Regions from separate parts of the Paenibacillus sp. IHB B 3415 genome, predicted to be linked through region 1. Evidence: predicted binding sites of a transcription regulator. Region 1 holds the regulator's gene; the other holds the start of a gene.
What was found. The regulator Rex, encoded in region 1, represses fermentation and respiration genes when NADH is low (regulators of the CRP and FNR family bind a similar motif). The targets are predictions, from matches to a motif close to TTGTGAAATATTTCACAA.
Positions count from the first base shown of each region.

Region 2: QW71_RS08015 (cytochrome ubiquinol oxidase subunit I) is a predicted target of Rex. The motif match lies at 10,911-10,928, and genes of this name have one in related genera.

Region 1 is NZ_JUEI01000098.1:4,334-19,888, forward strand. Features, by position in the region: gene QW71_RS31180 (hypothetical protein) at 1-45, shown strand, start outside; gene dinG (ATP-dependent DNA helicase DinG) at 163-3,021, shown strand; gene QW71_RS31190 (redox-sensing transcriptional repressor Rex) at 3,173-3,826, shown strand; gene QW71_RS31195 (amidohydrolase) at 3,813-5,114, shown strand; gene QW71_RS31200 (DUF5590 domain-containing protein) at 5,141-5,662, shown strand; gene QW71_RS31205 (aminoglycoside adenylyltransferase domain-containing protein) at 5,958-6,725, shown strand; gene QW71_RS31210 (hypothetical protein) at 7,340-7,882, shown strand; gene QW71_RS31215 (AAA family ATPase) at 7,875-9,377, shown strand; gene QW71_RS31220 (3-hydroxyacyl-CoA dehydrogenase family protein) at 9,510-10,382, shown strand; gene QW71_RS31225 (acetate/propionate family kinase) at 10,379-11,587, shown strand; gene asnS (asparagine--tRNA ligase) at 11,609-12,904, shown strand; gene QW71_RS31235 (DnaD domain-containing protein) at 12,928-13,695, shown strand; gene QW71_RS31240 (aminoglycoside N(3)-acetyltransferase) at 14,011-14,811, shown strand; gene proC (pyrroline-5-carboxylate reductase) at 14,913-15,555, opposite strand, start outside.
Region 2 is NZ_JUEI01000015.1:49,372-64,926, reverse strand. Features, by position in the region: gene QW71_RS08045 (MFS transporter) at 1-735, shown strand, start outside; gene QW71_RS38480 (CxxH/CxxC protein) at 891-1,058, opposite strand; gene QW71_RS08040 (M3 family oligoendopeptidase) at 1,162-2,946, opposite strand; gene QW71_RS08035 (DUF2252 domain-containing protein) at 3,134-4,471, shown strand; gene cydC (thiol reductant ABC exporter subunit CydC) at 4,833-6,632, opposite strand; gene cydD (thiol reductant ABC exporter subunit CydD) at 6,629-8,392, opposite strand; gene cydB (cytochrome d ubiquinol oxidase subunit II) at 8,392-9,405, opposite strand; gene QW71_RS08015 (cytochrome ubiquinol oxidase subunit I) at 9,409-10,797, opposite strand; gene QW71_RS08010 (cold-shock protein) at 11,021-11,251, opposite strand; gene QW71_RS08005 (cold-shock protein) at 11,344-11,544, opposite strand; gene QW71_RS08000 (S1C family serine protease) at 11,939-13,186, opposite strand; gene QW71_RS07995 (hypothetical protein) at 13,571-13,777, shown strand; gene QW71_RS07990 (MBL fold metallo-hydrolase) at 13,746-14,552, opposite strand; gene yycI (two-component system regulatory protein YycI) at 14,569-15,309, opposite strand; gene QW71_RS07980 (YycH family regulatory protein) at 15,523-15,555, opposite strand, start outside.

The sequences.
Region 1 (15,555 bases):
GGCGGGAAGCTTCAGTTCGGACAACAGCTGGTCTCGCTTTTATAATTAATTTTCATCCGTTTAAGCGATGTGGGCCTGCTTCACCAGGGGTGTGCATCGCCTTTTTTCGTAACTTCTGTTATGCTGATAAAGAGTCTCAAGTGAAAGGGAATAGAACTTATAATGAAATTTGCCGTGCTTGATTTTGAAACTACGGGAACCCAATCTGTGGGAGAGATCATCCAGGTTGGCCTTGCCATTATAGAGGAAGACAGGTCCATCTCCCGGGTGTATGGTTCCTATGTCAAGCCCGGAGCACCCATTCCTCCTTTTATTACGGGCTTGACCGGAATTACAGACAGTGATGTGCAGGATGCGCCGGAACTTGATGAGATGATGATGGAACTGGTGCCGCTGCTCGATGATGTTGTGCTGGTTGGACATAATGTGGCGTTTGATTTTCATTTCTTGCAGAATGCGCTGGACCGCTGCGGTTATTTGCCGTTTCAGGGCCGGATTCTGGATACTATCGATTTTCTCAAAATATGCTTTCCCTCGCTGACTACCTATCAGCTTGGGTCCGTGAGCAGCCATTTTGGCCTTACGCATGAGCGTCCCCATCAAGCGGACAGTGATGCCCTCGCAACTGCTCTTGTGCTGCTGAAATGTCTGGAGGAGCTGGACAGCCTGCCTCTCCTGACCATCCAGCGGCTCAATGAGCTGTTCGCCGATGAAGACAGTGACCTGGCCTGGTATTTCGACGGTCTGCTGCGTGAGCGCGAAATGGAGACCTTCCAGCCGGAAGGAGACCTGACCTTCTACCGTCAGCTGGCCCTTGCTGTAGGCGACTGGGCAGAGCTGCCTCCGCCGCGGGAGGAAGGATCTGACAACCCGCTGCAGAATATTACCTTCGGGGAGTATATGGAAGAGGTAACCAAGCGCCTGAAGGATACCCTGCCGCAGTATGAGAGCCGTGAAGCCCAGGAACTGATGATCCAGGAGGTCATGACGGCGCTTGATCAGGATAAGCATCTGCTGATTGAAGCAGGAACCGGCACCGGCAAATCGCTGGGCTACCTGCTTCCGGCCATTTATCACAGTGTCCGCAGTAATCAGAAGGTCATGGTCAGCACTCATACGATCAACCTTCAGGATCAGCTGCGTGAGCGCGACATCCCTCTTTTGACGAGTGTTGTGCCCTTCCCGTTCAAGGCAGCGATCTTTAAGGGAAGAGGTCACTATTTGTGTCTCCGCAAGTTTGAACATAGAATTAATAAAAGGGACTTCACAAGTCCCAGGGAAGAAGCGCTTACGGCCGCGCAGATGATGGTCTGGCTGACCCAGACGGAGACCGGCGATGATGAAGAGCTGAACTTAAGCGGGCGCGGCGGTGATTTCTGGGAGACCGTAGCCAGTGATACCGACTCTTGTCTGGGACGCTCATGTCCGTGGTTCCGGAAATGTTATTATCACCGGGCCAAGCATGAAGCCGGGATTTCCGATGTGGTGGTGACTAACCACTCCAAGTTATTCGCAGATGTTAAGGCCGGGCATCAGCTGCTTCCGGCTTACGAGCATCTCATCATTGATGAGGCGCATCATCTGGAGGACATTGCCGGCAAACATCTCGGAATGCAGATGAAATATTTCACCGTGGCGCATACGCTCACCCGTCTGTACAAGGACAGCCGGAGCGGACAGCTGCCTGCCCTGCGCCAGACCCTGCAATCGTCCGGCAGTGAGCAGGCTTCGGAATGGAGCAGTGTTATCGACCGGATCTATCCGGATCTGCTTACCGTCAAGGAGTCCTGGGATACACTTAGCGACAAGCTCTTCGGCTTGCTGCCTGAACGCAGCGATGCCGGAGCCGGTGAAGCCGGCCAGCTTGTCGCACGCCTGCAGCCGGGCAAGAAGCCCAAAGAGTGGGAGGAGCTGGCTGCTCTGGAGAATACACTCCATCTCAGCTTGAGCGATATCATCCGCAAGGGTGATAAAATGCTTAGTGAGATGCGTGATACGGACAGCCAGTCCTCTTCGGACAGTCTTGTGACGGATATCGGCGGGTTGTTCAAGGACCTGGCCTCCATCCGGGAGCAGATCCGTTTCTTTATGGGACTGAACGACGAGAATATCGTCTACTGGCTGGAGGGGAGCGGCAATTACCGCGGCAAATCGCTGCAGATGTATGCCGTTCCGGTGGATGTGAGCACCCAGCTCAGGGAGCTGTTCTTCGACAAGAAGAAGAGTATCATCCTGACCTCGGCCACCTTGTCTGTGGATAAGTCATTCCAGTTCATGATAGATAATCTCGGTCTTGGTGAGGCTGCAGAGCAGGGCCGTCTGATGACAGCCCTGCTTCCGTCGCCGTTCAAATACCGTGAGCAGGCACTGCTTGTCATTCCCCGTGATTTCCCGAGTGTCAAGGGAAGCATTGGGGATGCCCGCTTTGTGGATACACTGGTCCATTCTCTGGCAGAAACTGCCGTGGCTACCCGCGGGCGGATGCTTGTGCTCTTCACCTCCTACAAGATGCTGCGCCAGGTCTATGATCCGCTGAAGGAGGCCCTGGCTTCGCAGGATATCGCGGTGCTTGGACAGGGCGTAGAAGGCGGCAGCCGGAGCAAGCTGATCCGGCGGTTCCAGGACAGTTCGGCGTCTGTCTTGCTGGGTACGAGCAGCTTCTGGGAAGGTGTAGATATTCCCGGGGAAGCTTTGACCTGTCTGGCCATTGTCAGACTTCCGTTCCAGCCGCCTAATCATCCGCTGGCTGAAGCGAAGTCGGAGCTGCTCCAGGCACAGAAGAAGAATCCGTTCATGAAGCTGTCCGTCCCGCAGGCCGTAATCCGCTTCAAGCAAGGCTTCGGGCGGCTGGTCCGCACCGCGCAGGACCGCGGAATCGTTATTGTATATGATACCAGGGTAATCGAATCTTATTATGGGAAGTATTTCCTGTATTCGCTGCCCGGTCCCAAGATGGAGCATATGCTGACGGATCAGATCGTTCCGCGGATTGCAGAATGGCTTGAAGATGGCGGGGTTTAATAATCCGTCGCCGGTTGATATTATGTATAAGTAATTATTGTTCTGAAGTCCCGCGCTCCACGGCTGCTGCCCACCGGGCAGTCCCGGAGCACGGTTCCTATAACCGGCTTATCACGAAGCATATGCTATCAAACTTTTAGGAGGAGAAAACATGAAATCGGATAAAATATCGGAGGCCGTCGTTCGCAGACTCCCAGTGTACCTGCGTTTCCTGAACGATCTCCAAAAACGTGAAATCTCAACAGTTTCTTCTCAGGAGCTGGGACAGAAGCTTGATCTCAACCCCGCCCAGATCCGCAAGGACCTGGCTTATTTTGGTGATTTCGGCAGAAAGGGCATTGGTTATGATGTCTCTTATCTGATCGAGAAGATCCGACATATTCTTAAGCTGGACCAGCAGATTAATGTAGCTCTGGTAGGTGCAGGTAATCTCGGCCACGCCTTGTCGAATTACAATGCCTACTTGAAGGATACGATGAAGATTACAGCTGTATTTGATGCTTATGAGCCTAAGGTAGGCCAGCAGATCAACTCGCTGACTGTTCAGCCGATGAGTGAGCTGGGGGATACCATCCGTGCACAGGGCATCCGCATCGGGATTATTACCGTTCCGGACAGTGAAGCACAGAACGTTGCTGACATTCTGGTAGATTCGGGCATTGAGGCGATCCTGAATTTTGCCCCTGTAATTCTTAAGACTCCGGCTAATATCCGGATTCATGCCGCCGATTTCACTACGGATTTGCAGAGTCTGGCGTATTATTTGCATGACGGAAAGGACGAAGCTGAAGATGAGCAGCAATAAAACCATTATTAAAGACGGCCGTTTTCTGGTACCTGGCAGTGATAAGCCGGTGCTGAGCGGTTATATGACCATCGAAAATGATCTGATTACTTACATAGGTGAAGCGAAGCCTGTAATTGAAGAGGGCGCAGAGGTTATTGACGGCAGCCGTCTGCTGTTCATGCCCGGCCTGGTCAACACCCACGGCCATGCGGCGATGTCGCTGCTGCGCGGCTACGGCGATGATATGGTGCTGCAGGCTTGGCTGCAGGAAAAAATGTGGCCGATGGAAGAGAAATTCACCGGTGAAGATGTGTACTGGGGAACCTCTTTGTCTGTTCTTGAGATGCTGAAGGGCGGCACTACGACCTTCCTCGATATGTATGATCATATGGACCGGGTTGCTGAGGTTACAGAGCAGTCAGGCATCCGTGCAGTACTTATGCGCGGTGTTATTGGCCTGTGTCCGGAAGAGGTGCAGAATCACAAGCTGGCTGAGGCGATTGCTTTTGCCCGGAACTGGCATGGCAAGGCTGACGGCAGAATTACTGCGATGCTCTCGCCGCATGCGCCTTACACCTGTCCTCCGGAGTTTTTCATGAAGTTTGTCCAGGCGGCTCATGATCTTGATCTGCCGATGCACACGCATATGTCCGAAACGCGTCATGAAGTGGAGCAGAATGTGGCCGATTACGGCCTGCGTCCGGTCGCTCATCTGGAGAAGCTGGGAATGTTCACCCGGCCGTCCCTGATCGCCCACGGTGTTCATCTGAACGATGAAGAGATTGAGATTCTGGCCCGCCACAATGTTGGCGTATCCCATAATCCCGGCAGCAACCTGAAGCTGGCCAGCGGAGTAGCCCGTGTTCCTGAGCTGCTTAGAGCAGGAGTTAAGGTCTCCCTGGGTACGGACGGTGCGGCAAGCAACAACAACCTGGATATGTTCGAAGAAATGCGGCTGGCCGCGCTGATTCACAAAGGCGTAAGCGGTGATCCTACAGCAGTACCGGCTCCAGAGGCGCTGCTGATGGCGACCGAATATGGTGCACAGTCTATTTTCCTGAACCAGGTAGGCCGGCTTGCAGCAGGGATGAAGGCCGACTTCATCGCGATTGATATTGATCAGCCGCATTTGCTGCCGCATACCGATCTTTTGTCCCATGCGGTATATTCAGCCAGTGGCAAGGATGTGGAGCATGTCTGGGTGAACGGCAAACAGGTTGTGAAGCACGGACAATGCCTGACACTAGATGAAGAAGCCATCCGCCGCAAAGCGCAGGAAACGTTCGAGGGGCTGCTTAAACGGTAATACAGGTTATATGGAAAGGAAGCTGCATGTTGAAGAAGAGGAGAAAATGGCTTCCGTTGGGGATTTCCCTGGTTCTGCTCCTTCTGTTCGGACTAAGCCAGTTTTATGCCTACATTATGAAGGATCAGTGGAACGAGCGGAGTGAAGCCAAAGAGATTGCCAGAGCGCGGGACGGCTTAACTGAGGTATCCAAAGCACAGAAATCCGTCTGGGATGAAAATGCGATTTACTGGGTGCTTACCGGAAAAAATGATGCAGGAACCGAGCTGATGGTTTGGGTCCGCTTTACCAAGGAAGGCCAGCCAGCCGGAGGCGACAACGATTTATACGCGGAGGAGCTCAGCAAAGGGACTTCTGAGGCGCAAATCCGTGATATTATAGCTGCCCAGCTTCCGGGTATTACGATTAAGCGGCTGCTGCCGGGAGTGTATAACGGAGAATATGCCTGGCAGCTGTTCTACAAAAAGGACGGCAGGTTCTATTACAGCTTCTACCGCTTCACAGACGGCAGTGCCATCGGTGAAGGGTATAGCCTGCCTAACCGGTAAGCGGCAGCAGGCAGTATATTACAATTTAAGCGGGGGAAACAGAGTCACTGTTCTCCTGCTTTTTTGTTGAAATGAAAAGTTGATTTTAGGGGGAGAACGGCTAGAATTATTCTTGCGCTTGTGGCTCCGGGTTAACTATGGCTTAATTATAAATGTAAAGCTGACGGCTGGAGAGCCGGTTGAAGATCTGACAGTATCAATCCGTATATATGGAAATACATATGATTTGCAATACTGTAATACACAAAATCAGCAGCAGAAACGTTCGTGATTTGCATACAGGGGGATGAATAAAATGGAAGTTCTGGCTTATTTAGATCAAGCGGTGGAACTGTTCAAGGATGAGCTTGGGACCAATCTGTCGGGGATCTATTTGCATGGTTCGCTGGCTATGGGCTGCTTTCATCAGGATCGAAGTGATATTGATCTGCTGATTGTCGTACACGACAAGCTGCCTGTAGAGGTCAGCAGGAAATTGGCCACAAAAGTGATTGCTTATCACGACAGTCTGCCGAACCGGCGCGGGGTTGAGCTAACTATAGTACTGAAGAAATATTTGAAGAATTTTGTACATCCAACACCTTTTGAGTTTCATTTCTCGGACTTTCATCTGGACCGGTATAGAAATGATGAGCATTATCTGTGCGGGGGGTTTGAGGATGCCGATCTGGCGGCACATTTCGCGGTCGTATATCAGCGGGGGATTATCCTGTATGGTGAGCCTATACGGGAAGCATTTCTGCCGGTAGACCGGCAGTACTACCTGGATTCCATTCTTGGTGATATTGGAGATGCGCCGCAGAACATTATGAATCTGCCAGTCTATTACACACTGAATTTGTGCCGGGTGCTGTATTATTTGCAGGAAGGATATATATCCTCCAAAAAGGAAGGCGGGATATGGGGACTGCAGCATTTGCCGGCTAAATATCATGGATTGCTTAAGCAATGCCTGGATGAATATAGCGGAGGGATAAGCCGCGGCGGATATGATCAGGCGTTATTAATTGATTATGCAGAGTACATGGCCGGCGAAATCAGACAGCACCAAGCTAAAGTGTAAATTCAAACTAACAATGAGTGAAGCGGACTGAGAAGCCCTTATTTGTTCTAAAAAGCTTATTTTGGCATCGAAGCGGACTGAGATTCCGTTATCTTGTTCATTTAAGCCCGAAATGGGGTGTGATTGTTAATTAACGGAATCTGAGTCCGCTTGGCCCGCAAATCCGCCTGATCTGCACAATTAACGGAATCTGAGTCCGCGCCAGCTGCAGACGGTTTTTTTGAAGCGTCGACCTTAAAAAAGAGGCGAAACCGCTTCAGCTTTGGACCTGGAGGAATTAACGCTACTCCTATGTCCATATCATTTCAAAAGAGAGCGCCGCAGGCATTTATATGCCTACAGGGCGCTCTTTTTCATTATCCTTACCGGCAAAGCTAATTCTGTCCACATTTATTGCCGATAAGAAAGATAATCTACTGGATCATCCAGAAATTAGAATCAAAAATTTTAAATATATTCACACTTTTATGTAAAATCGTATATACACCTGTGATATACTACTACTTGTATCAAGACATGCTTAAGAGCATGTCAGTCTCGGAAGGGCGCTAGACACGCTAGTTTGGTCATTATTATAGATTTATGTTCGGTCATCTTTGAGAGGAGGACGTTTCTTGAAACTGCGTCTTATGCCTGTACTGCTAACGTCTCTGCTGTCCGCTGCATTGTTATTCGGTGGCTGGTATTCGTACCGCCAGTTCGCTGTGCAGGAGCCGCTGCAAAAACTTGTGTCATCCTATGAGGGAGTGAAGGATTCCCATATTAGTATTAAACGCAATGAGGTTACTTTGAAACTTGATTTGCAGCCGGGCACGAAATTACGTGAGCTCGTGCAGTATGTATCCAAAGAGGGCAGCTCAGCTATCAACGGCCGGACGCTCAAATTGGATGTCGAACAGAACTCCAGCGCTTTGCTGGATGAGTATTGGGATAAAGCCATGTTCTCTGTTGCAGAGGCGATGGAGAGCCGGAAGTATACATTAATCCCTGCCAAGCTGGATGGTCTGAAGATGGAAGACAGCAAGTACAGCGGGGTTACAGCAACAACGGAAATAGACGACAACAACGTGTATGTGAGCCTGAGCAACGGTACGGAGAGTAAGTTCATCATTCTGCCGCGTGCGGCGGCTACGATGGGAGTGTGGAACAATGCCTAAGTATTGGAAAGAGGTCCTGGCCGGATTTGTTCCGGTTATGCTGATTTTTATGGTTTTTGTTGGGATTAACATTTTCCCTGTAATTATAGCTTTCGGCATGGTCGCTGCCCTCCTGTTTATTGCCCACGCACGCGGCGGTCTGGCGGTAAATGCAGGTGCAGATAAGAAACGCAAGAAGAATGGGCCGTCCAAGCTGACTTTTGAGGAAATCGGCGGCCAGGACAACGCTAAGCAGGAACTGCGGGAAGCACTGGACTTTCTGATCCGGCATGAAGAAATCAGCAAATTCGGGATTCGCCCGCTGAAGGGGATTCTGCTGACAGGGCCTCCGGGAACCGGCAAGACGCTGATGGCCAAGGCTGCGGCACATTATACCGACTCTGTTTTTGTAGCTGCTTCAGGCAGTGAGTTCGTGGAAATGTATGTAGGTGTCGGTGCCGGACGTGTCCGTGATTTGTTCAAGGATGCTCGTACCCGTGCGCTTAAGGAGAATAAACAAAGTGCCATTATATTTATCGATGAGATTGATGTGATCGGCGGCAAGCGTGAAGGCGGGCAGCAGCGTGAATACGACCAGACGCTTAATCAGCTGCTGACCGAGATGGACGGGATCTATAACAATGAAACCCCGCGCATTCTGCTGGTAGCAGCAACGAACCGCAAGGAAATGCTGGATTCCGCACTGCTTCGTCCGGGCCGGTTCGACCGCCACATCCAGGTGGACATGCCCGACAAGAAAGGCCGCAAGTCGATTCTCGATCTGCATGCCAAGAACAAACCCCTGCATGAAACAGTAAGCTTGGATAAAATCGCCGAGGAAGCTTACGGCTTCTCGGGTGCTCAGCTGGAAAGCGTGATGAATGAAGCGGCGATTTACATGATGCGTGAGAATCTGACCCAGGTAGAGCAGCGTCATCTCTCGATGGCAATTGACAAAGTGATGATGGGTGAGAAGACCGACCGGGAAACGAATCATGAGGAGAAACAGCGGGTAGCGATTCATGAGCTGGGACATGCTATTATGGCTGAACTGCTGCGTCCGGGAAGCGTTAGCCAGGTTACCCTGACTCCGCGCGGACAGGCTCTCGGGTATGTAAGACATAATCCGCAGACCGAGCAGTATCTGTACACGAAGGATTATCTGGAGAATCAGATCATGATTGCCCTGGGCGGAGCAGCTGCCGAAGAGATGTATTACGGCGGACGCAGTACCGGTTCACGCGGAGACTTTGACCAGGCGCTGAGTATTGTCGAAACAATGATGAAATCAGGACTTACCTCCCTTGGGATTGCGAATCTGCAAATGGTAACCACTGAAGAGCTGATGAAAGAGAATAGTAAAATACTGGATGAGCTGATGGTCCGCACGAATGACCTGCTCAATAAGCAAAGAAATGTATTTGATTACTCTCTTGACATTTTAATGAAGGAAGAAGTTCTCTCCGGAGAGCAATTTCGTTGTCAATTTCGTGACAGTGTCCTTTTACCGGCATAATTCTTTATGCCGGTTATTTTTTTTTACTTTTCAGACATGCTAAGATATCATTATATGTCGGGCTACATATTTTTTTCGACAGACAAGGTACAATACAAAAGTATAGATACCTGAAAGGATGGAGACTTTTAAATGAATTTTAAAAAGATCGGTGTCATCGGCGGTGGCACAATGGGACAAGGGATTGCTGAAATGCTGGCAGCCAAGGGCCTGGATGTAATGCTGGTGGAGAAAACTGCAGACAGATTGAACTACTCCTACGAAATGATCGAGACCAGTCTCGACAAACAGCTGGAGAAATGGGCCATTACCCAAGCGGAGAAGAAACTGATTCTTAGCCGTATCCAAAAAGTGACACATTTTGCTGAACTGAGCTCCTGCGATATGGTCATTGAGACCATCGTTGAAGATCTGGAAGCGAAGCAGAAGGTATTCAATCAGCTCGATCAGGTGTGTCCGAGCCACATTATCCTTGCCAGCAACACGTCAACTTTAAGTTTGACTGAGCTTGCAAGCTCGACAATGTATCCGGAACGCGTAATCGGCATGCACTTCATACACCCTGTAGGGAAGGTAGATCTGGTTGAAATCGTGCGCGGACTGAAAACTTCCGACAGCACTTTTGAAGATACCAAAACCTTTGTTGATGAGATCGTTGAGAAAAAAGGCGTAATGATCTATGAATCCCCGGGATTTGTAACCTCACGCCTCATTTGCCTGTTCATTAACGAGGCTATGCATGTGCTGCAGGAAGGTGTCGCTTCTCCTGAAGATATTGATGATGCTATGCGCATTGGCTACCAGTTCCAGAACGGACCGCTTGAAATGGCAGACCGTTTCGGTCTGGATTCCGTTCTTGCTGCACTTGAGAACATGTTCCGTGAATACGGCGAACTCAAGTACCGTCCTTCCACGATTCTTAAGAAGATGGTACGTGCAGGTCAACTGGGTGCGAAATCGGGCGAAGGCTTCTTCAAGTATGACAAGGATGGTGACCGTGTATGAATATCTTAGTTATTAACTCCGGCAGTTCTTCATTGAAATACCAGCTGTACAATATGACAGATGAATCTGTACTTGCCAAAGGTCTGGTAGAACGTATCGGGATGGATTCCTCCATTCTGAACCACAAGCCAACCGGCAAACAGGAAGTAACTGAAGTAAGCGAAATTCTTGAACACAACACGGCAATCCGCAAAGTGCTTGCTTGTCTGACTGACAAGGAACATGGCGTAATTGCTTCCACCGACGAGATCAATGCCGTAGGGCACCGCGTAGTACACGGGGGAGAATTCTTCAAGGCTTCCGCACTTGTAGATGCAGATGCGAAGACGAAGATCCGCCAGCTGTTTGACCTTGCGCCGCTGCATAACCCGGCTGCTATGATGGGGATTACAGCGACTGAAATTAATATGCCAGGTGTGCCTCAGGTTGTTGTATTCGATACTGCCTTCCACCAGACGATGCCTGAGAAGGCTTATATGTATGCCATTCCGAGAGTGCTGTACAACAAATACAAAGTCCGCCGCTACGGCGCGCATGGTACCTCCCATGATTTCGTCAGCAAAGCTGCTGCAGATTATCTGGACCGTCCGCTGGGCGAACTGAAGATTATCACTTGCCACATCGGTAACGGAGCAAGCGTGACTGCAGTTGATGGCGGCGTGTCGGTGGATACTTCCATGGGTATGACTCCTCTGGAAGGCCTGATGATGGGTACACGCAGCGGTGACCTTGACCCGGCAATTGTTCCTTATGTGATGAACAAGGAAGAGCTGTCTGTCGGTGAAGTGAACTCCATGCTGAACAAGCACAGCGGACTGCTGGCTATTTCTGGCGTTAGCAGTGACATGCGTGATATTATTGACGGTGCGGAGAAAGGTGAGGCTAATTCTACGCTTGCTTTTGAAATGTACGAGTACCGTTTGCGTAAATACATCGGTTCTTACGCAGCTGCCATGAACGGCGTAGATGTAATCGTGTTTACTGCCGGTGTGGGCGAGAATGCTTCCCTGCTGCGTGAAAAAGTACTGAACAATCTTACGTTCCTCGGAATCGAACTGGATGCAGAAGCTAACAAGGTCCGCTCCGGCGATCCGCGCCGCATCTCTACGGCTGGTTCCAAGGTTCAGGTGCTTGTGGTTCCGACAAACGAAGAGCTTGTCATTGCACGTGATACTTACAGTATTGTGCAAGGAATTAACGGCTAAATTAGAGGAGAGATCTTAGGCATGGCTAACAAGAGTGTAATCAAGAATGTGAATGAGCATGTTGGAGAGAGTGTTGTTATCGGATGTTGGGTTAACAACAAGCGCTCCAGCGGTAAAATTCAGTTCCTGCAGCTTCGGGATGGTACAGGCTATATCCAGGGCGTTGTGGTGAAATCGGAAGTACCTGAGCAGGTCTGGGATGATGCCAAGAGCCTTACCCAGGAAAGCTCGCTGTATGTTACCGGAATTATCCGTGAAGAGCCCCGCAGCCAGTCAGGTTTTGAAATGACGGTTACAGGTATAGAGGTATTGCATCTTACTGAGAATTATCCGATTACGCCCAAGGAGCATGGTGTCGACTTCCTGATGGATCACCGTCATCTCTGGCTGCGTTCTTCCAAGCAGCGGGCAGTAATGGTGATCCGAGCGGAGATTATCCGTGCGGTTCAGCAGTTCTTCAATGAGAGTGGATTCACGAAGGTTGACCCGCCAATTCTGACTCCAACGTCAGCTGAAGGCACGACCAACCTGTTCCATACGAAGTATTTCGAAGAGGATGCGTACCTGACCCAGAGCGGACAGCTGTACATGGAAGCTGCTGCAATGGCTCTCGGACGCGTATATTCCTTCGGACCTACCTTCCGTGCTGAGAAATCCAAAACCCGCCGCCACTTAATCGAGTTCTGGATGATTGAACCGGAAATGGCGTTCACAGATCATGAAGAAAGCTTGCGTGTGCAGGAAGATTTCATCAGTTTTGTGGTGCAGTCCGTACTTACGAACTGCCGTGCCGAGCTGGAGGCGGTTGGCCGCGATGTCTCGAAGCTGGAGAACATCAAAGCGCCGTTCCCGCGTATTTCCTACGACGATGCAATCAAGTTCCTGAACGAAAAAGGCTATGAAATCGCCTGGGGCGATGATTTCGGTGCACCTCATGAAACGGCTATTGCCGAAATGAGCGACAAGCCGGTCTTTATTACCCACTATCCGGCTTCGTTCAAAGCCTTCTACATGAAGCCGCATCCTGAGCGTCCGGAAGTGGTGCTGTGCGCGGATATGATCGCTCCTGAAGGCTACGGTGAGATTATCGGCGGATCACAGCGTATCGACGATCCGGCGCTGCTGGAAGCCCGTTTCAAGGAACATAATCTTTCGATGGATACCTACAAATGGTACATGGATCTCCGCACTTACGGTTCCGTTCCTCACTCCGGCTTTGGTCTGGGGCTGGAGCGTACCGTAGCCTGGATTTGCGGTCTGGACCATGTGCGTGAAACGATTGCCTTCCCTCGTACGCTGTACCGTCTTTACCCGTAAGGATGGGCAAAGGGGGCTTAAGTATGGACGGAAAAGGATGGAATACCTGGGGCGAAGGCGTAGCCTTCGGCCTGGAGAACGGAATGGCCGTCATTCCTTATGCACTCTTGAAATATTACCGGAAGCTGAATCTGACTGGCAGTGAGGCAATGCTGCTGATTCATCTGCTCTCGTTCCGGCAAGTGGAGGGAATTGATTTCCCTTCACTCGAGGAGCTGCAGGCCGTAACTGGACGCAGCATCTCGGTTATTGCCGGAGAGCTGCAGAAGCTCATGAAGGAAGGATTCATCAGCATCGACGGAGATAACGACGAGCTGCGCGATATCCATTATGAGCGCTACAACTTCTCCGGACTGTATGGCAAGCTCGGTGCTTATCTGGCCGAAGTCTCGCAAGAGCATTCGGAGGAGAAGCGCAGCCGTGCTGAGAGTGAGCCGGGTTCCCGGGCTGCCGCCCATTATTCCGGGTCACCTGCTCCGGAGGGCGGTTATGGCCGGCCGGCCGCGCCGGGGGGCACGGAAGCCGAGGAGAGCCGCAGCCTGTTCAGTATTTTCGAGAAGGAATTCGGCCGTCCGCTGTCTCCGATGGAATGTGAGTCCATTTCCGGCTGGGTCGATGAGGACCGGTATCCCGAAGAGCTGATTCTGCTTGCACTGAAGGAATCTGTCTTCGCCGGGAAAGTTCATTTCCGCTATATTGACCGCATTCTGCTGGAATGGGCCCGCAACCGGGTGAAGAACGCCCAGGATGTCAAAGCCTATTCCCAGAAATTCCGCAGCGGCGGAAGATGAAATCATAACGTTACGATGCCTGTCATAGAATGAATTAAATTCAAGGGCACTGCTTTCCAGGGTACACCGGAGACAACCCCGCAGCTTACTGCGGGGTTGTCTTTTTTGTATATATATTGAGTTCAGAAAAGGAGTGGAGCGTATGACCGAATGTAAAGAATCCAGGCAGATTCTTACGAAGGGTTACGATGCCTGTCATAGAATGAATTAAATTCAAGGGCACTGCTTTCCAGGGTACACCGGAGACAACCCCGCAGCTTACTGCGGGGTTGTCTTTTTTGTATATATATTGAGTTCAGAAAAGGAGTGGAGCGTATGACCGAATGTAAAGAATCCAGGCAGATTCTTACGAAGGAAGAGCTGGTGGAACAATTAAGGGCTTGCGGGATCAAGGAAGGACAGAGCTTGATAGTACATGTATCCCTCAGCCGTCTGGGTTTCGTGATTGGCGGGGCGGAGACGTTAATTCGTGCGCTGCTGGAGCTTGTCGGTGTGAACGGCACCCTGATGATGCCTTCACAGACCTGGAAGAATCTCGATCCCCAGACCGGGGTGCACTGGGAAGAGCCTGCGGAGTGGTGGCCGCTTATCCGTAAATATTGGCCTGCGTACGACAAGGAGGTTACTCCGGCGATCGGGATGGGAGTAGTGGCTGAAATGTTCCGGAAATGGCCAGGAGCCACCAGGTCGGATCATCCGGCCCGTTCTTTTGCCGCGCTCGGCAAACATGCGGAGTATCTGGTAAAAGACCATGATCTGAGCAATATCTTTGGCGCCGGTTCACCCCTGGACAAATTGTATCAGCTGAACGGGCATATTCTTCTGATTGGCGTAGGCTACGACAAGAATACATCGCTGCATCTGGCCGAGACCCGTGCTGACTATCCGGGGAAGCAGATGGTTAATGAGAGCAGTGCTGTTCTGGTGGAGGGTGTCCGCAAGTGGTTAACTTACCCGACACAGGCAGTGGATGACAGTGATTTTGTCCCATTGGGGCAGGAGTATGAGCAGGCGGTGAATCTGCAGATTCACCGGGCCGGGAATGCAGAGGTAAGATTAATGGAACTCAGGTCATTGGTAGATTGGGCAACGGTTTGGATGGAGCAGCATAGGTAGGGGGAAGGCAGACAACAAATAGCCCGCAGATGCTTCGGGGAAGCGGTCTGCGGGCTGTTTTGTGGAGATAGGGTTAATGTAACACGAACAAATGCTAAGAATTATTGCAGCTCTTTCTCCAAAGACGATCCCATTTCACGGGAACGCTCGGCACAGCGGTTAACTGCAGCGATGACCGTTTCGAAAAAATCTCCGCGTTCCAGCACTTCAATCGCGGCTTGGGTAGAGCCGTTCGGCGAGGTGACCTTCTTGCGGAGCGCGGCAGGTTCTTCACCCGTCTGCTGCACCATCCGGGCAGCTCCCAGCACGGTCTGAACCGTAAGCTCGCGGCTCTGCTCAACCGGCAGTCCGCCGCGGATGCCAGCGGCAATCATGGCCTCCATCATGTAGTAGATATAAGCCGGTCCGCTGCCGGAAATTCCTGTTAAGGTTTCCATCCGCTCCTCATCAATTACGGCCGTTAACCCGACAGCTTCGAAGATATTAAGGGCTGTGCGGCGGCTCTGCTCGTCAACCTCTCTGGAGAAGGCTATGCCGGTTGCACCCAGGCCGATGGAGCTGGAGGTGTTAGGCATCGAGCGGACTACAGGCAGTTGTTTACCCAGCAGACCCTGCATGGTGCGGATCGTAAGTCCGGCAATCACGGAGATCACGAGCTGATCCGGTGACAGCAGCGGGCCCAGATTACGCAAGGCTTCTGCGGCATCCTTAGGTTTCATCGCAAGCACGATTACAGGTGCTGTA
Region 2 (15,555 bases), on a different contig from region 1:
CTGCTGTTTCTGACCAGCGGACTGTGGGTTGCCCTGATCGCCGGAATTGTAGCAATTATCTTGTTTGTCGGCCGCATCCGCACCACTCCTGATCCATTCGTGATGCCGGCGCTGTTCCGTAACCGGTCCTATCTCGTGCTCGCCCTGGTGGGTGTCGCCTCCTACCTGTGCAGCTTCGCCACCTTGTTCCTGCTGCCGCAGATTCTGGTTCACCGCTTCGGCTTCAGCGCCAGCCATGCCGGACTTGTAATCTTCCCCGGCTCGCTGCTGGCGATCTTCGTCTCCCGCACCGTGGGGCGGATCATTGACCGCTACGGCAATGCCGGAATTCTGCGCCTGGCACCGTTCCTGGTACTGGCCGCGACCGTACTGTTCGCCTTGTTCGCCGGGCGGTCGTGGGTTGCTGTCATGCTCGTCTATATGATTATGAGTCTCTCGTTCACCGTACTGTCCAGCAGCGTATCGAACGAAATCTCGCGCATTCTGCCTTCTTCGCAGATTGGCTCCGGAATGGGGCTGTTCCAGCTGCTGCAGTTCTTCAGCGGAGCCTTCAGCGTGGCGATGGCCGCAAGTGCTCTGGAATGGCAACGTGGTCTACCGCTCCAGACAGCTTACTCCAACATCTACTGGGGATTATCCATTGCGGCAATCGTGGCGATTGTATCAGCCTTTATATATGGGCGCAGCAGCCAGAGCAGCACGCTGGCCGAAATGGCGGAAGCAGCAGACGCCTAAAAAGCTTACGCAATTTCTTTACCGCAGGCACTCTGCCTTTACTCTCTTAGCCCGCATTCTTTCGTATGGTTCCTCATCTCTGCCCACAGAACCCGGGACGCCAAAACACCCCGCAGCCTTCACGGCTGCAGGGTGTTTTTAATTACAGCAGTCCTTCAGACCACCAGATATTCCGCATTCTGCTCGCATTCTGCACATTTCGCCGGCGGGTCCCAGTCCGAGAACTCCGTCTCCTTCAGATCCACTACATCGGGTGCATCCTCGTATTCGTCCACAAATTTGTCGATGGCCAGCTCTACGTGTTCCTTACACACTACATACATTCAATCAAGCATCCCTTTCTGTGCCGCTTCGGTGTATACTTCTACTACTGTTCTACCACATTTCCCGGCAAAAAGGAACCTTCCGCAGCGCAAAATCCCCGCCTTATTCCCGCCCCGTAAACTTATCAATATCCCCGGCAATCAGCCCGAGCGCATCCTGCCAGAATGACAGTGAATGTACATCGATATCCATCAGCTTTGCGGCATCCGCAATACTCCGGGTACTGGTCGCTGAGAGGAACTGCTCATAGCGTTCTACGAAGGCCCCGCCCCGCTTCTTGTACTGCGCATACAGCCCTTTGGAGAACAATAATCCGAAGGAATACGGGAAGTTCAAGAACTCATTACCCGCCATATAATACCCGGCTTTGCTGATCCACTGGTAAGGATGAATCGAGTCCGGCAGCACACTTTCACCGTAAGCCGCATGCATGGATTCCAGCATCAGCGCGTTCAGCTCCTCCACAGACAGAGCACCGGATTTCCTGCGGGCATATAACCGGCTCTCGAAGCAATACCGGGCATAGAAATCAACGATATAATACCCGGCATCCGAGAGACTCCGCTCCAGTATGGCAGCCGCTTCACCCGCAGGCAGAGACTGAAGCAACTCCACATGAATCAGACTCTCGCAAAAAATCGAAGCCGTCTCGGCAATCGGAACCGGATATTCCGTGTTAACCATCGTTTCCCCGCTGAGGCGGCTGCTGTGGTACGCATGACCGATCTCGTGGGCCAGCACGCTCACATCTATATAATTGCCGTTGAAGCTGGTAATGATCCGGCTCTCCCCAACCGGGAAAATATCAACGCACATCCCGAAGTTGCCTTTACCGCTCCGCGGCTCGGCATCGATCCAGCGCTGCTCAAACACCTTACGGGCGAACGCGCCAAGCTCCGGGCTGAACCTGCTGAAGCCGGCAATAATCATCGCCTGGGCCTCAGCATAAGTGATGCGCTCCGCAGCAGCTTCCGCCATCCCGACAGGCGCAAAAACATCACAAAACGGCAGCCCTCCCGTATACCCCAGCAATGCAGCCTTTTTGGCATAATAACGCCGAAAGTCCGGCAGGCTCTCTTCGATGGCCTGAAGCATCACCTGAAGTGTCTCCTGATCCATCCGCGATGCTTCCAGCACTTTATGCAGTGGTGAAGCATATCCTCTCAGCTCATAGACGGCCGCAGCCTCCCCTGTTACGGCATTAATGCAGGCTGCACTCTGCTCCGCTACCCTGCGGCAGGCTTCGTGCTCTGCTTCCGCCGCTGCCCGGCGTACCGCAGGATCGGGATCATAGACGAGATTGCGCAGCTCCGCAAGCGTATAGCTCCGGTTCATCCCGTCCAGCTCTGCATCGATCCGCAGCGTAGACAGCGTCTGCATGTACAGCCGCTCCCACGCCTTGGAGCCTGTCGCCTGCATCCGGGCAATCACCGCTTCGCCTTCCTCGCTGAGCAAATGCTCTGATTTACTCTTAAGCTCGCGCAAGTAGAAGCCGTGCTGCTCCAGATATGCGCTCGACCCGATACTCTGCTCCAGTTCATCTGCGCTTACCTTCGCCAGCCATTTGCTGAAGCTGACTAAAGCTTCACCCGCACCGTAAGTAACCTCCTCCAGCTCATCCATCAGATTAACGGCTTCCATATTACTGCTGTCTGCACTGAACCTTAATTCCGCGTAGCTGAACAAGCGAAGATATATATGTTGATAAGCATTATATTGTCTCAGGAACTCTCCCATTACAACGGCAGCTTCCTGCCCGTTATTCATCTGCGAGGCTGACCATGTATTCAGCTCCCCGGCAAGTGTCTCCACCAGCCTGCGGTCCTGCTGAAATTGCTCCGACTGGAAGGATGGATAGATTCGGTCCAGATCCCATGTTAATTGCATCTTCTAACATCCCCTTATCTATAGTCGCAGGAACAATTCATCCTCACATGCTTCCACCCCGTCCCGCCATAATCCTTGCTGCAAAATCCATTTCAGTATATCACGCCTGCCAAATTAGAAGTCCATGGAAATATTAGATATAATCAACTATACCAAGCCATAACCGATTTCCGGAAAGGAGCACCGCATGGTTAACCAGTCTATTACCGAAGGAGTCATACGTACACGTTCGAAGCTCCGCAAAGATTTGCTGATCTCTATTTTTGACGAGTTCGACGGCAGCATCATGGCCCTATCTCCTGACCGGAGAACGGAGAAATACAGCAAAATGGCGCAAAATGCCTTTTCCTTCTACCGGGGCAGCGCCTATCTGTTTTATTTTGACACGACAAGGCAGTACTTTCCTTACCACAGCTCACCCAGCCGCCCTACATGGATTCAAGGGGATCTACATTTCGAGAACTTCGGCGCTTTCCGTAGTGAAGACGGGGAGATTGTGTATGATGTGAATGATTTTGACGAGGGGTATGTCGGCTCTTATCTGTACGATCTGCTGCGGATGGCGGTCAGTATTGCGCTTGCCGGCAGGCAGCTCGGGATGGGTCAGACAGAACAGCTTAAGCTGAGCCGAAGTTATGCGGAGGCGTATTACCGTCAAATTCACCGCTTTTGTGATGGTAAAGACAACCCCGGAAATTTCGTCCTGGATGAGGATACGGCCAAAGGCCCCGTCAAGAAGCTGCTCCGCAAGCTGGAGAAACGCCGGCAGAGTCATTTCCTGGAGAAGGTCACTGCCCAGATGCAGACCAGCCGGGTATTCCTCGAGACCTCGGAGCTGCTGATTCCCGGAGCTGCCGAGCAGGCACAGCTGGAGCTGGCCTGGAGCTTCTATACACAGACAGTGGTTACACGCAGCCTGAACGAGGAGCATTTCCGGATCAAGGACATCGCGGTCAAGCGCGGCTCGGGAACGGCTTCCATCGGACTGGACCGCTATTATATTCTCATTGAAGGCGGCATGGAGCAGGCCGGAACCGACGATACTGTACTCGAGGTAAAAGAAGTCCGTGTTCCCGTTCCCGCCTATTTCCTTCCCTACTCGGACTCGTTCTGGCAATCCTTTGCCCATCAGGGCAAACGTGTATCCGCGACCCAGCAGGCGATGCACCACAAGGCTGATCCCTACCTCGGCTTCTTAACGATGGACGGCCGGGAGTTCTATGTCAGAGAGCGTTCCCCGTACAAAAAAAGTCTGAAGCTGGAGAATATCGCAGACATGGACGAGCTGACCGTAGTTATCCAGCAGATGGGCAGCCTGACCGCCAAAATGCATGCCCGCGCCGATGCCGATGTCGACAAGGGTATTCTCGACTATCACAGTGAGCAGGAGATCGCCAAGGCCATGGGTCCCGATTCTGATGCCTTTGCCCGTTATATCGCAGAGTGGGCTTACGGCTATGCCGGGCAGGTAGAGAAAGACTATGCCATGTTCGCGGATTGGGTGTCGGAGCAGTACGGTATATAACGGGCGGGTACTACCTCAGATTAATCGCAGTGAATTCTACTTTGTACAATCGCTTGCTGAAGCGCAACTGATATACAGATATCCCATTTTCGGTACATCTGTTGCGCTTAACTGCACTTCGTACAACTAAAAGGTCTGTTTTCCGCCCCCGGCATCCGTTTAATTGTAATCTGTACACTTAAGCGGCCTTATAATGACCGCATTAACGAATTCGGGCTGATTTAGTTGTATGAACTACAGTTATAGTCTGCAAGTACACCTCATCGCTGTTTTTAATTGCACATTATACAGTAATCCCTACATCAAAGAAGCTCTCTCTACCCGGCAACCGGGCGGAGAGAGCTTCTTGATCTATCCATATTTATTTATCAGCCGCCGCATTCATGAATTGGCTCGGCCGGTCCAGCTCATACAGCTTGCGGTAACGCGGTTCCCGCTCCATCAGCTCCGCATGGGTGCCGCGCATCTCCACCAGGCCATTCTCCATGAAAATCACCTCGTCCATCTGCTCCGCACCCACCAGATGATGGGTAACCCAGATCAGCGTCTTGCCCGCCATCGCCTCGAACATGGTGGCCAGCAGCTCGCGCTCCGTGCGCGGGTCAAGGCCTACCGTCGGCTCATCGAGCACAACGACCGGCGTATTCTGCAGCAGAATACGGGCCAGTGCCATCCGCTGGCGCTCTCCGCCGGAGAAGCGCTGCCCTGCTTCGCGTACCGGAGTGTTATAGCCCTCCGGCAGCGAAGAGATCAATGGATCCAGCTTCGCCAGGGCTGCCGCCTGCTTAACCGCTGCCTCCGAAGCCCCCGGGTCCCCGAGCCGGATATTGTTCGCCACCGTGGTGTCGAACAGATGCGGGCTCTGGTTCAACACGGCGATGAGCTGCGGAATCTGCTCACCGTAAGCCGCAGCGTCAATTCCGTTAATCGTCGCGGAGCCGATGGTTGGCGTGATTACGCCTTGCACCATCTTGAGCAGCGTCGATTTACCGGCTCCGCTGCGGCCGATCACGGCAACCTTCCGGCCCTGCGGCAGGTCCAGCGCCATATTCTGCACTGACCAGTCGTCTCCCGCCGCATAGCGGTAGCCCGCCGACTTCAGTTCAATATGGGCCTGCCCGCTGGCCTGAATCGCCTGCACAGCGGCAGCCGCCTTCGCTTTGGCTTCTGCATTCTTGGCTGCTTCGGCCGCGGGCGGCACAGCTCCCTCCGCTGCTTCTACCCCATTCAGACGCTCCAGTGAATTCCGGTATTGCGGAATTTTCTCCACGGCCTCCGATACGGGCAGGAAGGCATCCGCTACCGGGAAGACGACCAGCACGAACGCGGCAATCAGCGTTCCGGCAATCGCTCCATCGGCATACTGTCCGCCTGCCCAGTAGAGCAGGGACAGCACGCCAAGCCCGACAACGGCTTGGCCGATGAACATCCGCAGCCGCGCCCAGCGCCGCAGCGCACCGTCCGTCCGGGCGACGGTCTGTTCGTCGGCCTCATAAGTGTCGACGAACTGGCTCTGCCGTCCGCTGATTACCCAGTCGCCCAGACCCAGCACGGCATCGGTCAGCTTCTGATACAGCCGGTTGCGCTCCTGCTTCACCTGACGCTGACGCTTCTGGGTGAACAGCAGGGAGATCAGCGGCAATACGGCCACCAGGATCAGCATGTACAGGCCCATAAGCAGGGCGAACGCCAGATCAAACGTGCCGAGCGAAATAACGGCTACTGCATAGATCAGAAGCGCAATGATGCTCGGGAAGACCGTGCGGAGATACACATTCTGCAGATATTCGATATCGTCGGCCAGCATGCCGAGAATATCCCCGGTCCGGAAGCGCGAGGACAGGAACAAGGCCTGCGGCTCCAGAATATTGTAGAGCCGGATACGCATCTTCGAGAGAATGCGCAGAATGGTATCATGCCCCACAAGCCGCTCCACATAGTGGATGACGGCCCGGCTGGTTCCGAAGGTGCGCACGCCGACAATTGGCACATAGATCATCAGTATATTTTCCGGCGGAATCGATGCCTTCGAGATCAGGAAACCTGAGGTATACATCAGGGAAGACGCCGAGAAGATCGTCAGTGCGCCTAAGGCAATGATCAGCACGAACCGCCAGAAGTAGGCAGAGTAATAGGGAGCAAACCATCCTTCACGTTTCAATGGATTCCCTCCAATTGACTTTGAATAAGCTCATAGTAAGCACCCTTACGGGCTGTCAGCTCACTGTGTGTGCCGACTTCGGCTACCCGTCCCTGCTGCATGACGACAATCAGATCCATGTCGGTCATCCAGTGCAGGCGGTGCGTAGCCAGGAATACCAGCTTGCCTTCGAACAGCGGCAGCATCGTTTCTTTCAGCTCATATTCTGTCTCAATATCCAAGTGAGCCGTCGGCTCATCCAGCAGCATAACCGGGCGGCTGCTCAAGAGAGCACGGGCCAGTGCCACACGCTGCTCTTGTCCGCCGCTGAGCGAACGTCCGCCGCCGCCGATCATTTCATCCAAGCCGCCAGGCAGCGAGGATATCAGCTTCGATAATCCGGCAGACTCCAGTGCAGCCGCAACAGCTTCCTGTGTAGCCTCCGGATAATAGAACCGCACATTGTCAGCCAGTGTGCCGCTGAAGATGTAAGGACGCTGCGGGATATAAGCAGTCTGCTTACGCCACTCCTCATCCGTAAGTGCACTGACCCCATTTCCGTTAATCGTGATATTGCCGGAGGTCGGATGAAGGAAGCCGCCCAGGATATCCACGAGTGTAGACTTGCCCGCTCCGCTCTCCCCGATAATGCCGATCTTCGCATATCCTTTGAATTCAAGCTTTACCTCTTCGAGCGAGGATGCACCTTCTTCTTCATATTTGACACTAACTTCGTTAAGCCGTAAAGAGCTGTTATTGTTCCACGTGAAAAACGCTCCCGGAGCCTTGCCACCCTGTATAGCTTCCTGTTCCCCCGGCTCCAGCAGCTTCGCCTGCACGGCCTCACGGTCAATAATACTCTTCATCGCCTCTCCGGCCTCCTTGCCGTCGAGTGTGGCATGGAAGTCCGCGCCCACCAGCCGCACCGGCAGGAAATATTCCGGGGCCAGAATCAGGATCGTTAACCCCGTAACCAGTGTCATCTGCTCATTGACCAGACGCAGTCCGAGGCTAACCGCTACCGATGCCACCGACAGCATGGTGAAGAAGTCCATTGCGAATGAAGACAGGAAAGCCACGCGCAGCGTACGCATCGTGGCCGAGCGGTAGCGGTCGCTGACCGTTGCAATACTCTCGCTATGGCTGCGGCTGCGTCCAAGGAATTTCAGGGTTTCCAGCCCACGCAGCGAATCCACGAAATGATTGGAAAGCGTACGATAGGACTTCAACTGACGGTCCATCTGCTTGCGGGCCGTCATACCGATCAGAATCATGAAGACAATGATGATCGGCATCGTTAAGGTAAGAATGACACCGCTGGACGTATCCTGGGTATATACATAGACAAGCAGCAGAGCCGGTGTTACCGCCATACCGACCATCCGCGGAATAATCAGTTCCAGGTAGGTGCGGAACTTGGTTACTCCTTCAAGCACAAGTGTGACCACATTCCCGGTTCCCCGGTCACCTGCCAGCCTCGGTCCCAGCTGGAACAGCTTGTCCATCATTTGTCTCCGCATGCTGCTGCCGGTAGCTTCCGCGAAGCGGTAAGATGTGCGGCTCATCAGCATGGCACAGGCATGGCGCACGAGAAACGCAAGAAGGAACAAGAGCGATTTAGCCCCTTGTTCCTTCAGCGGTTCTCCCGCAAACAGCGCAGAGACAACTTCAGCCAGCGATTTAGCCAGCAGAAGAATGGACAGGCTTTGCACCAGGGTAAGGAAGCCGACAATCAGAAAGACAGGCTTTACTCCTTTGTACCCAAGCAAATTTTTATCCATTAGTATTCAAGATGCTCCTTCTCGTGAACCCGTTTGTGGAAGATGAAATAACTCCAGATCTGATAACCAAGCACGAATGGCAGCAAGGTCAGCGCCACGATCGTCATTACCTTCAGTGAATAGTGGCCGGAAGCCGCATTCGTAATCGTCAGGTTGAACGCCTGATCCAGCGAGCTGATCATGACCCGCGGGAACAGTCCGATGAAGATCGAAGCTACCGACAGCGCCATTACCGCCCCGGTCATTCCGAAGGCATAACCATCCTTCTTCTTGGTCATAAAGTATCCGGAGAGCAGATAAGCGACTACGCCCAGAGCAACTACAATCCATAGCAGGGTTCCGCGTTTATCGAAGATATCTGTCATATTGTACGTCATTATAACGAAGGCCACCAGCAGCACTGCCAGAGGAATCAGCAGTTTCTGGGCCAGCTTACGGGCCCGCTCCTGCAAGTCTCCCAGAGTGCGGAGCGTAGTGAACATCAGTCCATGTACCAGACACAGCAGAACTACTGTAATTCCCGCTACAACTGTATAGGCATTTACGATATCGAAGAAACCGGCATACATCTGCATATCCCCGTCAATCGGCAAGCCTTTGATGAAGCTGGCAAACACCACAGCCAGCAGGAACGGCGGCAGGAAGCTGCCGAAGAAGATGCAGACATCCCAGGTTTTCTGCCACGTCTTCGAATCGCGTTTACCTCTGAATTCAAAGGCAACACCGCGGGCAATCAGTGCCAGCAGAGCGAACACGAATGGGATGTAGAATCCGCTGAACAGCGTCGCATACCAATGCGGGAAGGCGGCAAACATCGCGCCTGCTCCCGTAATCAGCCATACCTCATTCGCATCCCAGAACGGCCCGATGGAATTAATCAGTACCCGGCGCTCTGTATCATTCTTGGCCAGAATCTGCGTCTCCATCCCTACACCGAAGTCAAAGCCTTCAAGGAAGAAGAACCCGACAAACAGCACCGCAATCAGCAGAAACCATAATTCATTAAGTGACATGGGTTAATCCTCCTTGTTATACGGATCGTGGGATTCACCGTGTTCGTTATCCATAGCATAAGGGCCTTTTTTGATAACCTTGATGAACAGGCCGATCATTACCGCACCCAATATGGCATAGATTGCGGTAAACGAAATCACCGAGAACAGCACCTGTCCGCTTGTAATATTAGGTGATACACTGTCTTCCGTAGTCATAAGTCCGAATACTGTCCATGGCTGCCGCCCGATCTCCGTCATAATCCAGCCTGACGTGTTGGCAATCGGCGGAAGCAGTAGTCCCCAGAACATGAACCGCATGAACCAGGTATTCGGTTTGTCCATCTTCTTGCGCCACATGAGGTAGATGGCATACACGCCAAGCGCAATCATTAGCGAGCCTGCCGCAACCATGATCCGGAAGCTCCAGAAGGTTGTTTTGACAGGCGGGATATAATCTCCAGGTCCATACGCTAATTCGTACTCCTTCTGGAGCTCCAGCATACCCTTAACTTCACCGGAGAATTTACTGTAAGACAGGAAGCTGAGCAGATACGGAATCTGCACCTCTCCGCTGCTGGTCTGATTCTCTGTATCGATATTAGCAAAAATCGTCCAAGGTGCCGGGTCACCGCTCTCGCCCCATAGCCCTTCGGATGCGGCCATCTTCATCGGCTGTGTTTCAACCAGATACTGTGCTTGGGCATGTCCGGCTACAGCTACGCCAAATGAAGAGATGATACCGACAATTGCCGCGATCTCGAACGATTTACGGAAAAAGGCAACATCCTGCTTCTTGAGCAATTTATAAGCACTGATCCCCGTTACCAGGAAGGCTCCTGTAGCGTATGCGGCAAGCACTGTATGCGGGAACTCCACCAGCAGCTGACCGTTTGTAATCAGTGCGAAGATATCATTCATTTCAGCCCGTCCGTTGTTGATCTGGAAACCTACCGGATGCTGCATGAACGAGTTGGCGGCCAGAATCCAGAATGCAGACAGCATCGTTCCGAAGGCTACCAGCCAAATCGATAATAGATGAATACGCTTGGATACCTTATCCCAGCCGAAGATCCAGATTCCGATGAACGTGGACTCCAGGAAGAAGGCCAATAAGGCTTCAATAGCAAGCGGGGCTCCAAAAACATCACCGACGAAGCGCGAATAGTCAGACCAGTTCATTCCGAACTGGAACTCCTGCAATATCCCTGTCACTACGCCTACTGCGAAGTTAATGAGGAACAGCTTCCCCCAGAACTGCGCCATTCTTTTGTACTCTTCATTGCCTTTTCTAACGTACATGGTCTCCATAATAGCAATTAAGAGCGCTAGTCCGATCGATACCGGCACAAAGAAATAATGAAAAATCGTCGTCGACGCAAATTGTATACGCGACAGTATTACTGTATCCATATTTCTCCCCTTCCTTCTCCCCATTCGATATGTCTATTCTGTCAAATTTTCAGGGCCTAAAGTGTGATAATTATCACATTATACACCCTGTTCGAGCATGAAATTCAATAAATTTGTGACAAATATCACAATATTACGGTTAGAAAGCAAAAAAAATAAGACGGTTTCACCGTCTTGGATTTGTCCATCATTTATAGTTGTCTTGGTTCATAAAGGCATTGGTTTAGGTAATGGAAATACCTTTCTTAAGCGATTTGAGATCGCCATTCGAATTAAGCAATTGCGGCAGCATCTTCATGCTACGAACCATCGGGGAATGACAGAGACGGCAAGAAGGCGCATGCTCAAATGCGAAATTATCCCTCATCCATCCGTTACATCCATCGTTGGTACAGGCCCATATTGCGGTATTTTCTTCCGGTACTTCCTCCAAAGGCTTCTTCCGGTAGTTCATTGCCGTTCCTCCCTTCCTTTATGTTACAAGCTGAGTAACGATAAAAAAAGACCGTCCCAACTTTCACAAGCGGGGACGGTACCTTCTATTAATTACAGTTTTACAACGTTTTCGGCTTGTGGTCCGCGGTTGCCTTGAACAACGTTGAATTCAACGCGTTGGCCTTCGTCCAAAGTTTTGAAGCCGTCGCCAGTGATTGCGCTGAAGTGAACGAATACGTCGCTTCCGCCTTCAACTTCGATGAAACCGAATCCTTTTTCTGCGTTGAACCATTTAACTGTACCTGTTTGCATGTGTGTTACCTCCACAAATTTAAATTAATATGTTCTTTTTATCTTCAGACAAAGAAAAAATTCACACATTGAGAAAGGTTGTGATTCATTTGACAGCCCTTTTCAATGCGAGAATTAGGTATCAATTGTATGAATAATTTCATGTTACCACACCTTATTAACAAAGGCAAGCTGTCCTATCCGAATTTCTCCGTTTTTTCCCTTATAAGGTCTTCTTCCCAATGTAAGGGTTACCAGTTGGTCTAAATAGTAATATTTATAGCCGATATCATTGTTTACCCCATTAATTTGGACTTGAAACGGGCTCCGTCCTCTTAAATTTTGCATAAAAGGACGGCATGAACCGTTTCCGTTATCCTGACTGCCTTATTATTATATACGGCCGCTTCCGGTTTTATTCCTCGGGTTTCTCAAGAAGCTGTACCGTCACCTGCTTCACTTCACCATTGCGGTAAAATGTAATTTGCAGATCATCGCCGATCTTGGTATGGTCGTACAGATACTTGCGCAGGGACAAGGTGGATGTAATTGACTTATCATCGAACTTGGTAATTACATCATTGAATTGCAGGCCTGCATCCTTTGCCGGACCCACTGCATCCAATACTACAACCCCGTCGGTTACCGTAGTTGGAAGGTTAAGCTCTTTGCGCTGGTCTTCAGCAAGCGGTACATACGGATTATTCAAATCCACAGAGTACACGCCCAGGTAGGAACGGGCAATTTTCCCGTTAGCCGCAAGCTCATCCGCTGTCTCCATTACATGGTTAGCAGGAATCGCGAATCCCAGCCCCTCCACACCCGTATCCGAAATCTTCATCGTGTTGATGCCGATCACTTTGCCGTCCAGGTCAACCAGTGCACCCCCGCTGTTGCCTTCATTAATGGCAGCATCGGTCTGGATAACCTCCTGCTCCCAGTCGTATACCCCATCCTGGTTCAGAGATACCGGGATCGTCCGCTCTGTATTGCTCACAATGCCAGAGGTCAGCGTATCGCCGAGGCCCAGCGGGTTGCCGATCGCAATGACCGTCTCACCCAGACGCAGTTTGGAGGAATCCCCGATCTGCGCAACCGTGTTGATACCTTTGGAATCAATAGAGAGCACTGCGATATCACTCACCTTGTCGGCACCGACCAGCTCTGCCTTGCGGGTCACACCATCCACGGTAACCACCTCCAGCTTGCTGGAGCCTTCAATCACATGATTATTGGTAATGATATATGCCTTATCTTCATCTTTTTTATAGATAACTCCCGATCCTAATGCAGACTCATCGAGAATATTAAGTTCCTTGTTGTCTTCCTTATGGTTAATGATGCTTACTGCCGCCGGGCGGACAAGCGCAGCAGCCTGAATAATCCGGTCAAACGGATCCGCACTGCTCACAGCCACCTTGTCAATGACTGCCGGGGCCTGTGCTTTCTCCTCGGTGAGCTGTCCCGTAACCAGACTGAACAGCAATACAGCCACAACCGCACTGCATACGGAGCTGATCAGCGATACCTGCCATGTTGCCAGCGAACGCCGTGACCTGCGGACAGACCATTTCCCTTCGGCGTATCCTTTGGAGGTACCCTGTTTGCCGGCTCTGCGCCGCGACACCTTGGTTGAATAGAAATCATCATCAAACAATCCCACGTTAAATCCTCTCCCCTCTATTGCCACCGCATTCAAGACCTGAACGCCAAGCAACCACGCCCGAGCTTAACCGCTATATCTCTTAGACTTCACAAAGTGCTAAAAGGTTTCACTTGATTCATTCACCACATTCCTGTGGGTTCTAAGCGCAATGGGGGCTCTCCTATTCTTGCAACCTACTAAAAAGTATATAAGCTTGTATCCGGAATATTTTGCAACCTAAAAGACTACACTAGAATTAGAAGCGGCAACAGCTCATAACTTAAAGGAACGTTCTATATGATTGTATCACAGGCAGCAGCACCGCCCACATTTTTTCTGTGTTAAAAAGATGCGAATTTTTTACATTCCCGCTACAATCCATTTCAAAAGGAGGGCCGGACTATGGAGTCATTCTCAACAAGTATGGATCTGGTACAGTTTATCGGCAAGCTGGGTGATCTTAAGGATGAACACTACCACCTGATTCTTGTCCAAAGTGCGATGATCGAGCTGCTGATTGACAAAGGGCTGTTCTCCCGCCAGGAGCTGGAGCACAAAATCACTGAAGTGGACCGCCTTATGACTGGCTCACCTTATCCCATGGCGTAGGCCGGTCATAATAGGTGTCACAGAGCCTGAACTCGTTGTCTTTGAAGAAGCAGCCCCGGTCCTCCATTGCCCCGCGTACGGACATTTTTGCCAGATCCATCATGTTGTGGTCCCTGCTCAAATGAGCCAGATAGGTACGTTTGGTCCGCCCCGTCAGAATCTCGCTGAGCGCTGCTCCCGCTGCCTCATTGGACAGATGCCCCAGATCGCCAAGAATCCGCCGCTTCGTATTCCACGGGTAACGTCCCATCCGCAGCATCTCAATATCATGATTCGATTCCAGCACGAGCACATCGGCATCCGATATTGCCGTCCTTACCTTGTCGCTGACATACCCGAGGTCTGTGGCTACGCATAGCTTCTCTTTTCCGTCATAGAAATTGTAGGCTACCGGTTCCGCCGCATCATGGGAAATCGCGAACGACTCTACCCGCATACTGCCGAAATCCCGGTGCTGCCCGGTTTCCATAATGACCCGGTTATGCTCGGGAATCTTGCCGATCCCCTTCTCTATCGCTCCCCAGGTATTGGTATTCGCATAGATCGGAAGATCATATTTGCGCGCCATCGCCCCAAGCCCTTTAATATGATCGGAATGCTCATGGGTCACAAGAATCCCGTCTAACTCTGCTCCTGTCAGCTCACGCATCGCCAGCAGCTCATCTATCCGTTTGGCGCTAAGGCCCGCATCGATCATAAGCGTGGTCTCGCCGTTACGCACCACCGTCACATTCCCGGTAGAACCGCTGGACAGTACTGTAAATGAAATCCCCATATCTCTCCTGCTCCTTCTACTCTGTTGTCTTGGGACTGATAATGTCCGCACTTATCGCATCCACGTAATAGGCACTGCCGTTCTCCAGCATAAACCGCCACATCGGCGAAGCCACCTGACTCTCGGAATTGAACAATTCGCCGTAATAGCCAAGCTCAATCTCCTTCACCGCAGAATCGGCCGGAAAATACTTCTCGATCAGGCTGCTGAGCGCCTGTGAGGCCGGAAGCACCTTTTGCAGATTATCACTCCGGCTTGCACCGATCTCAATCTGCGGCCAGCGGTACGCCACAATCTTCTGATCGCTGTTGATCAGCTCCAGCCTTACCCTGAACAGCGACCACTTATTGTCCACCAGCGGATGAAGCACGAACTTGCCCACCTCGCTCTCCTGTGAATCAAAGCGGTAATTCGCGATATCTGTAATCTGGCTCTCCAGCAGACTGCTCAGCTCGGAGAATGAGGAATACATCAGCTTGCTGTCGATCGGCTCATTAAGCTTCACCGGCACTTCATTCTGCTCTTCTCCGGAGTAGCGGTACGTGATATCCGGCAGCTGCGGAGTGGCAGCCGGAATCGGACACAGCAGCCGGATGCCCTTCTCCTCCATCACCGCCTGCGTTTCTGCGGACAGGGAAGTGAAATCAAGCCCCGCGCTGACCTGATCGCGCACGTCTATCCATAGCTGATAGCATAGCAGCAGATTCAGCACCAGAAAGGCGTAGATTAATACACTTTTGGCTCTTCCCCAGTCCATACCGTTTCCTCCTCAGATAACAACGTAAGGCTAAGACGTCACTACGGTGAATATTTGGACTTCCGGCCGCTGCCCGTCTACAGATTTCTTTAATTCAACCGCTTTTCGCGGTGGAAATCCGCAGACAAAGGCGGTCGCTACCGCTCCTACAGTTCCAAAATCCCCCTTCGATCCTCCACGCCTTTTGTTAAATCAGCTTTGCTTTCCTCTAATCTAATTCAACGTCAGTACACTGCCGTCGCTGAG